Sphingobium yanoikuyae: one gene and its partners. The protein of the gene in region 3 interacts with the protein of the main gene of each other region in a pairwise test. Links are inferred from orthologs where the notes say so. Each region holds a gene or a part of one and is shown on either strand. Other genes may lie near its edges.

Evidence for each region. The genes of interacting proteins can lie anywhere in the genome.
Region 1: the proteins of ndk (region 3) and ung interact in binary tests that used the Escherichia coli proteins (3 or more experiments, as listed by UniProt). The link is inferred for Sphingobium yanoikuyae from one-to-one orthologs.
Region 2: the proteins of ndk (region 3) and HH800_RS13995 interact in binary tests that used the Escherichia coli proteins (3 or more experiments, as listed by UniProt). The link is inferred for Sphingobium yanoikuyae from one-to-one orthologs.

Annotation. Positions count from the first base shown.
Region 1 is NZ_CP053021.1:3,383,031-3,386,007, reverse strand. It holds ung (uracil-DNA glycosylase), read right to left. Parts: upstream 1,847-2,977; coding sequence 1,154-1,846; downstream 1-1,153. Other genes in the region: bla (class A beta-lactamase), read left to right, coding at 1,943-2,977; HH800_RS16485 (ATP-grasp domain-containing protein), read right to left, coding at 81-1,157. UniProt on the Escherichia coli protein: Excises uracil residues from the DNA which can arise as a result of misincorporation of dUMP residues by DNA polymerase or due to deamination of cytosine.
Region 2 is NZ_CP053021.1:2,868,963-2,871,814, reverse strand. It holds HH800_RS13995 (5-formyltetrahydrofolate cyclo-ligase), read right to left. Parts: upstream 1,792-2,852; coding sequence 1,210-1,791; downstream 1-1,209. Other genes in the region: tkt (transketolase), read left to right, coding at 2,682-2,852; HH800_RS13985 (hypothetical protein), read right to left, coding at 2,316-2,672; HH800_RS13990 (cell division protein ZapA), read right to left, coding at 1,988-2,323; HH800_RS14000 (DUF2842 domain-containing protein), read right to left, coding at 962-1,204; aqpZ (aquaporin Z), read right to left, coding at 1-705. UniProt on the Escherichia coli protein: Involved in the removal of 5-formyltetrahydrofolate.
Region 3 is NZ_CP053021.1:140,151-148,336, reverse strand. What follows is about bases 1,974-4,929. They hold ndk (nucleoside-diphosphate kinase), read right to left. Parts: upstream 3,685-4,929; coding sequence 3,262-3,684; downstream 1,974-3,261. Other genes in these bases: HH800_RS00725 (leucyl aminopeptidase), read right to left, coding at 4,241-4,929; HH800_RS00730 (DNA polymerase III subunit chi), read right to left, coding at 3,798-4,235; HH800_RS00740 (hypothetical protein), read left to right, coding at 2,352-2,990; HH800_RS00745 (glutathione S-transferase family protein), read left to right, coding at 1,974-2,347. Also shown: HH800_RS00750 (TonB-dependent receptor), read right to left, coding at 1-1,450; more of HH800_RS00745, read left to right, coding at 1,673-1,973; more of HH800_RS00725, read right to left, coding at 4,930-5,686; HH800_RS00720 (LPS-assembly protein LptD), read left to right, coding at 5,866-8,130. UniProt on the Escherichia coli protein: Major role in the synthesis of nucleoside triphosphates other than ATP. The ATP gamma phosphate is transferred to the NDP beta phosphate via a ping-pong mechanism, using a phosphorylated active-site intermediate.

The DNA of each region.
Region 1 (2,977 bases), 3.2 Mb from region 3 along the record:
TCCGGTTTGGAGAGGGAAGGGGTCCGGCCCGCGCAAGTGGGACCGGGCCTCAATGATTCTGGGCACTGGATTTAGGGGCGTTATTTCCAGGCCGTCGCCAGCATCGCGTCGAGCATCTGGGCATAGGACCAGCCATCGGCCCGCGCGGCGATCGCCGACAGGCAATCCTGGTCCGCGCGGCCCGGCCGGCCCGCACCGGTCATGTTCGGCTTCATGTTGAGGTCGAACAGCTTGAACTGGCCGCTGGCATCGGCGCGGCAGTCGATGCGGATCACCGCGCGCGATTCCACCAGCCCCGCTGCCTTCACACAGGCTTCCAGCATCGCCAGCACCGGGGCTTCTTCCATCCGCTCCGGGCCGATCGCGACGCTGTTCTGCGTCACCGCGACATCGCCATTATAGGGGGCGACACCGTCCTTCTGGTCGAAACGCAGCACCGGGCGCAGGGCGCAATGGCCGCTCCCCGTGGTGCCGGGCGGGCGCGGCGCAGCGGGCAGCAGGACGGTGATGGTCATTTCCTCGCCGTCCAGAAATTCCTCGACCATCAGCAGCGTGCCGAACTTGCCTTCGTCGATCAGGCTGCGGGCCGCGGCGTTCAGCGCGTCACCATCGCGCACCAGCGTCACGCCCTGGCTGCCGCGCCCACGCACCGGCTTCACGATCAGCGGGAAGGGGATGGCCAGATCGGCCAGCACCTGCCCGACATCGGCCAGTGCATGCACGCCTTCGCTCGGCCGATCAGCCAGCAAAAAGCCGCGCGCCACCGGCAAGCCGGCCTGTTCCAGCATCCGATTGGTGGCGAACTTGTCGTCATATTTCTGCGTGGCGGCCGGGGTCTGGCCGACGATCGCGACCTGGCCCATCACGGCCTCGATCGGATGCCCCTCGAACAGCACGCTATTGGCCCAGATCGTGTCGGCGCCTGCCGCGATCGCGGCTGCTATGCCGTCGGCCGTGTCGGGGAACACCCATTGCATCGCCTGCGCCGGATCGGGCGTGGGCACCGGCGTTACCACCGTGCGGCCTAGGCCCTTCAATGCAAAGCCGATATCGGCCCCACCGTCGGAATAGCCGCCGGGCTTGGCATCCTTGCGCAGCCCGTCGATCACCGGCGGCGGCAGCGCCTGGTAGAGCAGGGCGACCGCCGGGCCGCTCATGCCACCGGCTCCGGCAGGCGCCAGTCGATCGCGCCGCGCCCCTTGGCCTCCAGAAAGTCATTGGCCTGCGAGAAATGGCGGCAGCCCAGAAAGCCGTTATGCGCAGACAGCGGCGATGGATGGGCGGCCTTCAGCACCAGATGGCGCCCGGAATCGACGAAGCCGGCCTTGCGCTGGGCATAGGCGCCCCACAGCAGGAACACGACCGGCTCCTCCTTCTGCGCCACCAGCCGGACGATCGCGTCGGTGAACGTCTCCCAGCCCTTGCCCTGGTGCGACGCTGCGCGGCCCATCTCGACCGTCAGCACGCTGTTGAGCAACAGCACGCCCTGCCGCGCCCAATGCTCCAGAAAGCCGTGCCGCGCGCGGGGCAGGCCAAGGTCGCTCTCCAGCTCCTTGTAGATATTGACCAGCGATGGCGGCGTCCGCACGCCGGGCTGGACCGAAAAGCACAGGCCATGCGCCTGGCCCTCGCCATGATAGGGGTCTTGCCCCAGCACCACCACCTTCACCTGGTCCAGCGGCGTCAGGTCCAGCGCCCGGAAATATTCATTCCCCTTGGGGAAGATGCGCTTGCCCGCCGCCTTTTCCGCTTCGATGAACTGTTTCAGGCCCTGCATATGGGGGCTGGCGAACTGGTCGCGCAGCGGCGCGCGCCAGCTTTCGTGCAGCTTGATGGTGTCGTTCATGGCCGGCGTGATGAACCCCCGGCATGCCTGCGTCAACCGCGGGAAAAGCCGATCAAATATCTTGCCACCCGACCCATGATGGGCGACAGACGGGCCATGCCGTCTCTCCGTCAAATTGGCGCCAGCTGCGCCGCCCTTGGCCTGTTCTTTGCGCCCTTGCCGAGCGCCGATGCCTTCGGTCCGCCGCCCCGGCCACAGGTGCTGCTGACGGCGGAGGCGCATCTTCTGGCCGAATTTGATCGCTTCGCCGCTTTGTCGGACGGCACGGTCGGCGTCGCGGTGCAGGATCTGCAGACCGGTGAGGTCCAGTCGCGCAATGGCGACACGCTGTTCCCCATGGCCAGCGCCTACAAGGTCGCGGTCGCGGGCCGTATCCTCTCGCTGGTCGATGCCGGCAGCCTCAAGCTCGACGACCGGCTCGCGCTCGATCCCGCGCTGGCGAGCGAGGGCGGCATCGCCTGGATGTTCTCGCGCCCCGGCGCGACCCTGCCGGTCAGCCAGTTGCTCGACCTCATGCTGACGCGCAGCGACAATAATGCGACCGACGTGCTGGTCGCCCGCGCCGGCGGGCCGAAGGCGGTCAGCGATTTCGTCGCCGGCCTCGGCATCCATGGCCTGCGCGTCGACAGCGATACCGCGCATCTTCTCTACCGCGCCATGGGTATCAATCCCCAGTCCGGCACCTTCCAGCAGAATGCCGGCGCCGCCCGCCGCGCCGATCCGATGATCCAGCGGCGCGACGTGCGCGACCTGCCGAACATGGACTTCATGCTCGATCCGCGCGACACGGCGACACCGCTGGCGATGAACCAGCTTCTGGTCGCCTATGAATCGGGCAAGGCATTGAAGCCGGAAAGCACGCAACTGCTCTTCACCATCATGGGCCATTGCCAGACCGGCAAACTGCGCCTGTCGGGCATGTTGCCGCCCGGCACCCCGGTCGCGCACAAGACCGGGTCGCTCAACGGCGTCGGCAATGATGTCGGCATCATCGGCCTGCCCGATGGCCGCCGCTTCGCCATCACCGTCTTCGTGATGAAGGACAGCCGGGGCCATGTCTCGCGCGACCAGATCATGGCCCAGGCGGCCCGCGCGGCCTATGATTATTTCCTCTTTGCGCCCAAGCGGCGC
Region 2 (2,852 bases), 2.7 Mb from region 3 along the record:
CGGCAGCGGTTCGTTGGCGAGCCAGCGATAGACGCCGCCGGCGGCCAGCGCGCCGATGATCGGCGCCACCCAGAACAGCCAGAGCTGATGCAGCGCCAGCCCGCCGACCAGCAGGGCAGGGCCGGTGCTGCGCGCCGGATTGACCGAGGTGTTGGTGACCGGAATGCTGATCAGGTGGATCAGCGTCAGCGCCAGGCCGATCGCGATCGGGGCAAAGCCCGCCGGCGCGCGGCTGTCGGTCGCGCCCAGAATGACGCTCAGGAAGCCGAAGGTCAGCACCATCTCGATCGCCAGCCCCGATTCGAGCGTGTAGCCGCCTGGCGAATGCAGGCCATAGCCATTGACCGCCAGGCCGTTGGGCGCCAGCTCATAGCCCGGCTGGCCGCTGGCGATGAACAGCAGCAGGGCGGCTGCGATCACCGCGCCCACCAGTTGCACGACGATATAGGGGGCGATGTCGCGGGCCGGGAAGCGGCCGCCGGCCCACAGGCCGATCGTCACCGCCGGGTTGAGGTGGCAGCCCGAAATATGGCCGATGGAAAAGGCCATGGTCAGCACCGTGAGGCCGAAGGCCAGGGCAACGCCCAGCAGGCCGATGCCGACATCGGGAAAGGCCGCCGCCAGCACGGCGCTGCCGCACCCGCCGAACACCAGCCAGAATGTACCGAAACATTCGGCAAACAATCGCTTGCTCAATGGAACCATCAACGCCTCCTGTTGCACTGTGCGCCTGCCACCGGACATGGCTTGAGACCGGTGCGGGGTGGCGCCGCCCGGAGAATGCAGGATGATCGAAGGGGGCGGTCCGCGGCATGGGCGGCCGATGCTGGTGACTGGCGCATGGACATGCCGTTGCCCCCGTTCCCGGCGAGCCGCCTGCATCGCGCATGGTCGCGATGCGTCCGCTATGGTCGCCTAACGCTCAGGGATAAGGCGAAACACCATGGGCTGGGCATCGGGATTAACCCTGACGCCAGCGCCCCGTTTCCATCCAGGCGAGCAGCCGCCGCAGCGGCAGGATCCAGATCCAGATCAGGCCCAGGAAAATATAGACCGGCACCTGGCCCCACATCGGCAACTGGCCGATCAGCGGCGCCAGGCTGCCGACCAGCACGGCCCAGCCCAGGATCAGCCCCAGGATCGCGAACATGCCGGCCGGCTTGCGCCAGCTGGGCTGATGATAATGGCGCGGGTCGATGCTCATCGGAGTCAGGTTGCCTCGATCACGGCGGTTTCGGTCAGGATCATGTCGAGCGGCAGATCCCATGGGTCGGCCGGCACATCATCCAGTTCCTGCGCCGACCAGGCAAGGCCGACGCGCAAGGCATCGGGATGGCGGGCAAAGGCACGGTCATAATAGCCGCCGCCCTGGCCGAGGCGGTTCATCCGCTGGTCGAAACCCAGCAGTGGCGCGATGATGACATCCGGCGCCACCGCGCCGCCTGATGGCTCGGGGTGGCTGGTGCCGAACAGGCCGGGGAACAGCTGGTCCTCCGGCCGCCACAGCAGGAAATCCATGCTGCCCAGTCGATCGAGCACGCGCGGCAACGCCACCTGCTTGCCCATCACGCCCAGTTGCGGGGCCAGACGCTGCGCCGGCGCCTCGTCATCCAGCGCCATGTAGAGCGCGATCACCTGCGCGTCGGCGATACGGTGGGCGAGCGGGGAGGGGACGGCCTTGAACGCCAGCCTGTGGGTCAGCGCGTCGAGCGAGGCGACGAAGTTGCGCCGCCGCTGCCGGGCGATCGCGCGCAGGGTCGACTTGTCGGCGGCATCACTGTCGTCGGGCATGGGGTGCCTTTGCTGGGAAGAGGAGGGTGACGGGACCGCCTTGGCCGTTTGCTGGAATATCCTCTGACGCCTCAACGTCAGGTGGGGACCATGTAGATCGGGCCAGAGCCCGCCCAGGGACAGCCCCCGTGGATGTGATTATCGCCTCAGGGATGTTCGCTAAAGCTCGCACCAGGCAGTGCCCGTCGCCGCCAATCTAGGCGTCGGCGGCGCGGGCGGCAAGAGCCTCGCTCAGCTTTTCTACGCGCGCGGCCAGTGCCTCGACCGCGCGGGCAGCCGGCTCGTCGTCGCCATCCAGCGCCAGCCGCTCCTGTCGGCCGGCTGCGGCGCGCTTCAGTTCGTTGAGTTCGTCCGCCATGAACAGCGCCGCGAACAGCAGCGTGCGCACCTCGGTCAGGCCCGGCGTGCTGCGCTGCGCCTGATAGGCCTTGTCCTCTATGATCTGGGCCAGATGCGCCATATGCGCTTCCTCGCCATCGCGGCAGCGCAACTGATAGGGGCGGCCGGCGATCTGCAACATGATTTCAGCCATCGGTGCGCCCCCGCAATTCCCCGATCAGATCGTCCAGCGATTGCAATGCCGCTTGGGCGGCCATCTGGTCGATGCCGGAATTGCCATGGGGGACAGCCTGCGAAAGGCTGGCCACATTCTGTTCAAGCCGACTGATCGCGCGCTCCAGCGTGCCGATCGCCTGCATCATGCGGTCGCTTGCCATATTTTCTGCATAGCCAATGTTTTCGCCTTGCAAAAGCGCTGTTTGGACGGCTTGCCGCGCGCCACGCCCCGCCTGCGGTTGACGCATGGGGATTGACGCGACAAAGGGAACCCAAATCGACTCGCCCGTTCGCGCGGGCCGTTCCATGCCAGTCATGAAAGACATCTTCCCGCTATGACCGTTTCCGACACGCAGCTCGCCAACGCCATCCGGGCGCTTTCCATGGACGCCGTGCAGGCTGCCAACAGCGGCCATCCCGGCATGCCGATGGGCATGGCCGACGTCGCCACCGTGCTGTTCAAGGATTATGTGAAGTTCGATCCGGCCGCGCCGAAATGGGCCGAT
Region 3 (8,186 bases):
TCCGCACCGTCGACTGCGGACCGGGCAAATAGTTGCGGCCGTTGCGCAGCAGGTTGACGCCCTTGAAGCCGATGTCGATGCCAAGCTTGGGCGTCACCGCAATGCTGTCGGACAGGAAGAAGCCCTTGGTGACCGTCTCCGTGCGCTGATTTTCATAGGCCAGCAGGCGCCCGTCGGCGGTGCGGATCGCCTTGTCCTGATAGCCCCACTGGTTGACCGGCCGGCCATCGGCATCGATCGACGTATAGGATTGCGTCACCCGGTCCGTGCCATAGTCGAACCACAGGCCAGCCACGATCCGATGCGCGCCGGCCTGCAGCGTCAGCTTGCTGACGTCGCCGACGCGGAACTGCTTGCCGGTCCAGTTGCCCATCACCGTAGCGACGCCATCCACCGCGCCGGGCAGGTCGATCGGCTGGGTCAGTTCCTCGGTGCCCAGATAATTGCCGGTGGTGGTCAGCTGCGTGCCATAGGGCGAATTGCCATGCCCCATCTGCAGATAGGCGCTGCTGTCGAAGCTCAGCGTGTCGCTGAGCTTGAGATGCACCGGCGCCGCGACGTAGAAATTGCGGAACGGCGCGCGATAGAGGCGCCAGTAGTTGGTATTCCCCTCGCTATAGGTCTCGTCGAAATTATAGCCACGGCCAGAGGCTTCCCAGTCCGCCTTGCTCGGGCTGGGATAGGTCGATGTCTTGGCGTCGTTGAAGGAAAAGGCGATGCTCGCCCGGTTACCCTCGCCCCATTCGTTCAGCAGCTTCGCGTCGATATGCTGGCGCTGGTCATGCCCCGCCCCGCGCCAGTTGTCGGCGCGGTTGTTGGAATAGGAAATAAAGGCCTTCAGCCCGGTCGATCCGATCCGTCCCGTGTCGATCCGCGCAAAGACGCGCCGCTCGTCATAGGAACCGACCGACAGGTTGACGAGGCCGCCCGCCTCGGCCCTGGGATCATCCAGCGTCAGCGACAACAGGCCGCCGGCCGCCGCGACCACCGGCGAGTCAATATCTGCCGCGCCCTGCGCCAGCATCACCTGGCGCACATTCTCCGCATCGGCAAATTGCGAGGGATAGGCATAATAATAGCCGATGTCGTTCTGCGGCGCGCCTTCCATCAACACGCCGATCTGGTCCTGGCCCAAGCCGCGCAGCGTCAGGCTGGACGATGCCGACAGGCCATAGGGGTCGCTGGACGAGACATTGGCGCCGGGCAGCAGGTTGACCAGCTGGAAGGCGTTGAGCGTCGGCGCCTGCTTGATGATGAAGTCGGTGGAGATCGCGCTGACCGCCTTGGGCGCGCTCTGATCGGGCAACAGGCCTTCGGGGTCGGGATGGCCGACGACCTGGATATTGGTCGACTGGTCCAGCTCATCCTCCGCCATCGCGGGCGATGCAATCATCAACAGGGCCAGCGTCAGGCAGGCGCTTCCAACATGGGGCAATCGGGCAGTCTTCATCTCACGTCCACTCCACAGGAGGGACGACGGACCTGCCGCCTTGCCCTCCCTACGCCGGTATCAGCCGGATCAGGTTCAGCGGGTCGTGGTCTGCTGACCACCTCTCAGCCGCGCATGAGCGGCCCCCCGGGGATGCCCGCCCCTTAGGCGGTTCGACGCGAAGTGGAAAGCCCTCTCTATCGGCTCTCGACTTATCGAAGCCCGCCCGGCTAAGACATGGCCATGATGAAGCTGTTCATTGGCAACAAGGCCTATTCGAGCTGGTCGCTGCGCGGCTGGCTGGCGTGCAAGCTCTCCGGCCTTCCCTTCGAGGAAGTGGTCGTCCCCCTCTATGACGAGGAGTGGGAAAAGCGTCGCGAGGGCGATGAGTTCGCCCCCTCCTCCGGCAAGGTGCCGATCCTGTGGGATGGCGACGACATCGTCGTGTGGGACAGCCTGGCCATCGTCGAATATCTCAATGAAAAGGCCGAGGGCGACCAGTTCTGGCCGACCGATCCGGGTGCCCGCGCCATGGCCCGCTCGATGGCGGCAGAAATGCACAGCAGCTTCGCCGCGCTCCGCCGCGAGCACAGCATGAACATCCGCCAGATCTATGACCCGGTCCCGCCGTCGGAGGCCGTTGCTCACGACATCAGCCGGATCATGCAGCTCTGGGCCCAGGCCCGCGCCCGCTATGGTGGCGAGGGCGACTTCCTGTTCGGCGAGTTCGGCGCCGTCGACCTGATGTTCGCGCCCGTCGTGACCCGCTTCATCACCTATCAGCTGCCCGTCGCCCGCTTTGCCGAAGCCTATATGCGCGCGATCATCGCCCATCCTTGGATGCAGGAATGGATCGGCGAGGCGCAGGCCGAGGAATGGGTGATCGACAAGTTCGAAGTCCCGCCCCAGACGGCCTGACCCGATGAGCGACAGCCCCGAAGCCAAGCAGGAGACCCGCAAGGAGGAAGCCGCCCGCATCCGCAGGCGCTGGATCACGCTGGGCGAATTGCTGGCGGTGGCGGCGGTGCTGATCTCCGCCCTCACCCTCTATCTCAACTGGGCCGACAAGAAGGACGAGCGCGCCAGCAAGGCCGCCGAAAGCAGCAAGGCCTCCGCCCGCGCCGCCCGGCTGGTGCTCAACGCTTCGGCCGATGGCGACAGCCGCCTGACGCTCAAGCCCACTGATTCCGATCAGCTGGTGCAGAGCCAGACCATCCATTTCCCCAGGGCGCTCGGCATCGCCCCGGTCGACACGACCGGCGAACCGCGGATCGAGGCCGGCTGGTTCGAGGATGCGCTGAAAAAGGCGCGCAATGCCGCCAAGCTGCCCGACGACAGCATCGGCGACGAGAAACTGCCGGTGACCATCGTCACCCAGTTCGTCGTCAATGGCGACACCCACAGCGATTCCGCCGTCTACGACATCGGCTATGGCATCGCCGGCAAATGGCTGTCCGGCCACAAGCTGACCCTGCGCGGCCTCTCCCTGGTCAGCCACGCCCAGGGCGCCAGCGCCCAGTCCCAGATAGACGCCCGCTGGGCCCGCCAGACGAAACGCTAGGGCCGCACGGCCACGTTCAGGCAGGCCGCAAGCTGACGTCTCAGTTCCTCCCCAAGCTTGCTTGGGGAGGTGGCAGCGCGAAGCGCTGACGGAGGGGCAATGGCGCGACCTCATCTACTTGCCCCTCCACCGCCTTCGGCGGTCCCCCTCCCCAAGCAAGCTTGGGGAGGATTACGGACAGTCGCCTACCACCCGCCCCCAGCAACAAAAAACCCGGCCGCTCCTTGCGGGAGCGCCGGGCCTTTTGCTCGTCCGTGGACGGGTGTCGGGTTTAGCCGACGATTTCTTCGGGCTTGAAGAAATAGGCGATCTCGATCGCGGCATTTTCTTCGCTGTCCGAACCATGGACCGAATTGGCTTCGATCGATTCGGCCAGTTCCTTGCGGATGGTGCCGGCGTCGGCATTGGCCGGGTTGGTGGCGCCCATGATGTCGCGGTTGCGGGTCACGGCGTTTTCGCCTTCCAGAACCTGGACGACGACCGGGCCGGAGATCATGAAGGCGACCAGGTCAGCAAAGAAGGGGCGTTCCTTGTGAACGGCGTAGAAGCCTTCGGCCTGCTCGCGGCTCATGCGGATGCGCTTGGAAGCGACGACGCGCAGGCCGGCTTCTTCCAGCATCTTGGTGACGGCGCCGGTCAGGTTGCGACGGGTTGCGTCGGGCTTGATGATCGAAAAAGTGCGCGTGACGGCCATGGCCCTCATAACTCCGGATTGTTGGAATAAAGTTGCGCGCCCTTTAGACTGGGCCGGATCACTTCGCAAGAGGGGCGCGAGTGGGCTTGGTAGAAGTCCCTATTTCCGGGCGTTCACGGCCCCTGCACCCATTTGCGGCCTTCCTGCCGCCAGAAGCGCGGGGTCACGCCCTCACGCTTGCTGAGCGCCCGCCAGCTGGCCCGCGCCCCGTCGATCGTGTCCGCGTCGAAGAAATAGAAGGCCCGCTCGAAGCCCAGCGCCTCCTCGCGCCACACCCCGTCCGCCAGCGCGATATGCTTCGCGCCATTGGCAGCGTCGCAGCTCTGCGCCAGCAGCACCGGCTGGGCGGCGTCCACCCCGTCGCCTGCCAGCCCATTGGCCAGGAAGCTTTCGGGTGGCCCCGCCCACAGGCCCGCCGATATGCGGGCCAGCCGTTCCGGCTCGTCGGCCACCACCAGCAGCCGCGCGCCCATGTCCAGGATGCGCGCCGCGATCGCGGGCAGCACCCCTTCCACGGGATCGCGGCTGAGCTGGTAGAAGTCGACCTGCACCGGCTTCAGCGCTCGAACTTGTCGGCCACCAGCTGGTCGATCAGGCGCACGCCATAGCCAGTCGCGCCCTTGTCGGCGGTGGCGCCCGGCTTGTCCGACCAGACCATGCCGGCAATGTCGAGATGCGCCCACTTCACGCCTTCGTTGACGAAGCGCTTGATGAACTGGGCAGCGGTGATCGAGCCAGCGAAGCGCGGGCCGATATTCTTCATGTCGGCGATCGGGCTGTCGATCAGCTTGTCATAGGCCTCCGACAGCGGGAAGCGCCACAGCTTCTCGCCGCTGATCTTGCCCGCCGCCAGCAGGTCGTCGGCCAGCGCATCGTCGTTGGCGAACAGGCCGCCATGCTCGCTGCCGAGCGCAATCATCATCGCCCCCGTCAGGGTGGCGAGATCGATCACCACTTCAGGTTCATAGGTCTTCTGCGCCCAGGTCACCGCGTCGCACAGCACCAGCCGGCCTTCGGCGTCGGTGTTCAGCACCTCGATCGTCTGGCCCGACATCGACGTCACGATGTCGCCGGGGCGCTGCGCATTGGCGTCGGGCATATTCTCGACCAGACCACAGATGCCGACGACACGCGCCTTGGCCTTGCGACCGGCCAGCGCCTTCATGGCACCAGCCACGGCGCCGGCGCCGCCCATGTCCCACTTCATGTCTTCCATGCCGGGGCCAGGCTTGAGCGAGATACCGCCGGTGTCGAAGGTCACACCCTTGCCGATGAACACGACCGGCTTGTCGGCGGCGCCATCGGTGCCGTCCCATTCCATCGCCAGCAGCCGCGCTTCACGCGCCGACCCCTGCGCCACGCCCAGCAGCGCGCCCATGCCCAGCTCCGTCATCGCCGCGCGGTCCAGCACGGTGATCTTGACGCCCAGCTCGGCCAGATGCTGGCAGCGCGCGACGAAGCTTTCGGGATAGAGGATGTTGGCCGGTTCCGACACCAGTTCGCGGGTGAAGGCAACGCCGGCGGCGACCGCCGACAGCTTGGCCCATTCGGCCTCGGCGCCGGTCGCGACGATCGTCACGGTCGCCAGCGTCGGCTTGGCCTTTTCGGGCTGACGCGTGCGATAAGTGTCGATCCGCCAGCTGCGCAGCAGCGCGCCCAGGCCCAGCCGGGCGGCATCCTCGCCACTGACGCCGGCCGGGAATTCGACCGCTGCGTGGGTCGCGCCGCTGGTCGACAGCTTGGCGGTCAGCGCGCCGCCGGCCCGCTCCAGGTCGGCCGCACTGCCATTGCCGATGCCCAGCAGCAGGACGCGCAGCACCGCGCCGCCCTCCTCGACGAAGCTCTCGACGCTGCCGCCTGCCTCACCGGCAAAGCGCGCGGCGGCGGCGCCGGCGACCAGCGTGGCCGATGCGGCGAGCGGCAGGCTGTCGACAGACCCCTTCGCCACGGCAAGGACCAACGTGTCGACTTGGGGGCGCGTGGGGCTGAATTGGATGTCCATCTGGGGGCCTTTTCTCTGGAATGCCGTGTCGTTCTTGTTTCAGCCAGATAGTGCGGCTTTGCCGCTCTGCAAAGCCATTCGGCGGATTTCCGCCGTCCCGAATGCGAGCAGCGATTGCGGCGCGGGCCAAGCAGTGCGATAGGCAGGGACCAGAAGTGCCCACAAAGAGGCCCCTACGCTTGCAGATTTCCGTGTTTCCCCTGTCGTTCAAACAGGCGCTGCTTGCCGGCGCTGCCTCGTCCTGCCTGCTCGCGGCGCCGCTGGCCCATGCGCAACAGGCGCCCGAGCCCAAGCTGAACGAGCCCCAGACGCCAATCAACGCGCCCGACGCGCCGGTGCCCGACAATGACCAGGAAATCGGCTTCGCCGCCGATACGCTGGAATATGACACCAACAGTCAAGTCGTGACCGCCTCCGGCAATGTCCAGTTGCTGCGCGACGGCAATCGGCTGCGCGCCGACAAGATCGTATGGGACCGCAACACCGGCAAGGTCGAGGCACAGGGCGCCGTCTCGGTGATCGATCCCGACGGCAATGTCGCCTATGGTGATCGCTTCGATGTCACCGATACGCTCAAGGATGGCGCGGTCGACAATATATTGCTGGTCCTCCAGAAGGGCGGCCGCATGGCCGCAACCAAGGGCGAGCGGGTCAATGGCGTCTATACGCTGCACCACGCCGCCTATACCGGCTGTCCGGTGGAGGGCAGCGACGGTTGCCCCAAGGAACCGACCTGGCAGATCAACGCGGTCAAGGTCGTCTATGACCCGACCAAGCAGCGCGTCTCCTATACCCGCGCCAATGTCGAGCTGTTCGGCCTGCCGCTGATCCCGGTGCCGGGCCTGTCGCATCCGGTCGGCGACGATGGCGGCAGCGGCCTTCTGGTCCCCAATATCCGTTATGACCGGGTCAATGGCTTCGAGGTCGCGGTCCCCTATTATCTCAAGCTCGCGCCCAATCGCGACCTGACCGTCACGCCACACGTCTACAGCGATTCGCTGCCGATGATCGAAGGCAATTTCCGCCATCTCTACGATCGCGGCGCCTATCAGATCACCGGCTATGCCACCTATGGCAGCCGGTCGAGCGGCATCACGCCGACCGATTCGCAAAAGGATATTCGCGGCGCGATCGACGCCAGCGGCGGCATGCAGCTGTCGCCCGAATGGAGCGTCAACGGGTCGATCCGCGTCGCCACCGACCGCACTTTCCTGCGCCGCTACGATATCAGCCGCGACGACCGGCTGCGTTCAACCCTGGGCGTCCAGCGGATCGGCGAGAACAGCTATTTCTCGCTCGCTGGCTGGGCGGTGCAGACGCTGCGCGTCGACGATCCCCAGGGCCAGATGCCGATCGCCCTGCCGGTCATGGATTATCGGCTGCGGATGAAGGATCCGCTGCTCGGCGGCCAGATGCAGTTCCAGGCCAATACGCTGGCGATCACCCGGACCGAGGGGCAGGACACCCAGCGCGCCTTTGCCGCGTTCGAATGGAATCTGCGCAAGCTGACGGGCCTTGGCCAGGAAGTGAATTTCACCACCTATCTGCGCGGCGACGTCTATCACAGCAGCGACAATCTGCTGACCGACACGATCAGCTATGCCGGCGATCCGGGCTGGAAGGCGCGCGGCATCGCCGCCGCCGCGGTCGACATGCGCTGGCCCTTCATGGGTGAGGCCTTCGGCGGCGTGCAGCGTATCGCCCCACGCGTCCAGATCGTCGCCTCCCCCCATCTCGCCAACCTGTCGGTGCCGAATGAGGATGCCCGGTCGGTCGATCTGGAGGACAGCAACCTCTTCGCGCTCAACCGCTTCGCGGGCTATGACCGGTTCGAGGATTCGAGCCGCATCACCTATGGCCTGGAATATAATCTGGCGCTGCCCGACTTCACGCTCGACGCCAATGTCGGCCAGAGCTACCGGCTCGACAACCGCGCCAGCATCCTGCCCGACGGCACCGGCCTGTCCGACCGCATGTCCGACATCGTCGGCCGCTGGACCGTCCGCTACAAGGATTTCGTCAGCTTCACCCAGCGCTTCCGGGTCGACAAGGACAATCTGGCGGTCCGCCGGAACGAGGTCGACGCGACCGTGGGCAGCAAGAAGACCTATGCCCAGATCAGCTATCTGCGCCTCAACCGCAACGCCAACATCACGCTGGAGGATCTGCAGGACCGCGAGGAACTGCGCCTTGGCGGCCGCATCCAGTTCGCCCGCTTCTGGTCGGTGTTCGGCTCGACCGTCATAGACCTTACCGGCGCGCAGGAAGATCCGGGCACCACGGCCGACGGCTATGAGCCGGTGCGCCAGCGCCTAGGCGTTGCCTATGAGGATGATTGTTTGACGCTGGGCTTTACATGGCGGCGCGACTATCAGACCAACGGTGACGCGCGCGCCGGCAACAGCTTCCAGCTGCGGCTGGCTTTTCGCAATATTGGCATATAAGGAACTGCCTTCCCGCCGTCCGCTCAGGACCGGTTAAGGCGGAACGGGGCATTGGC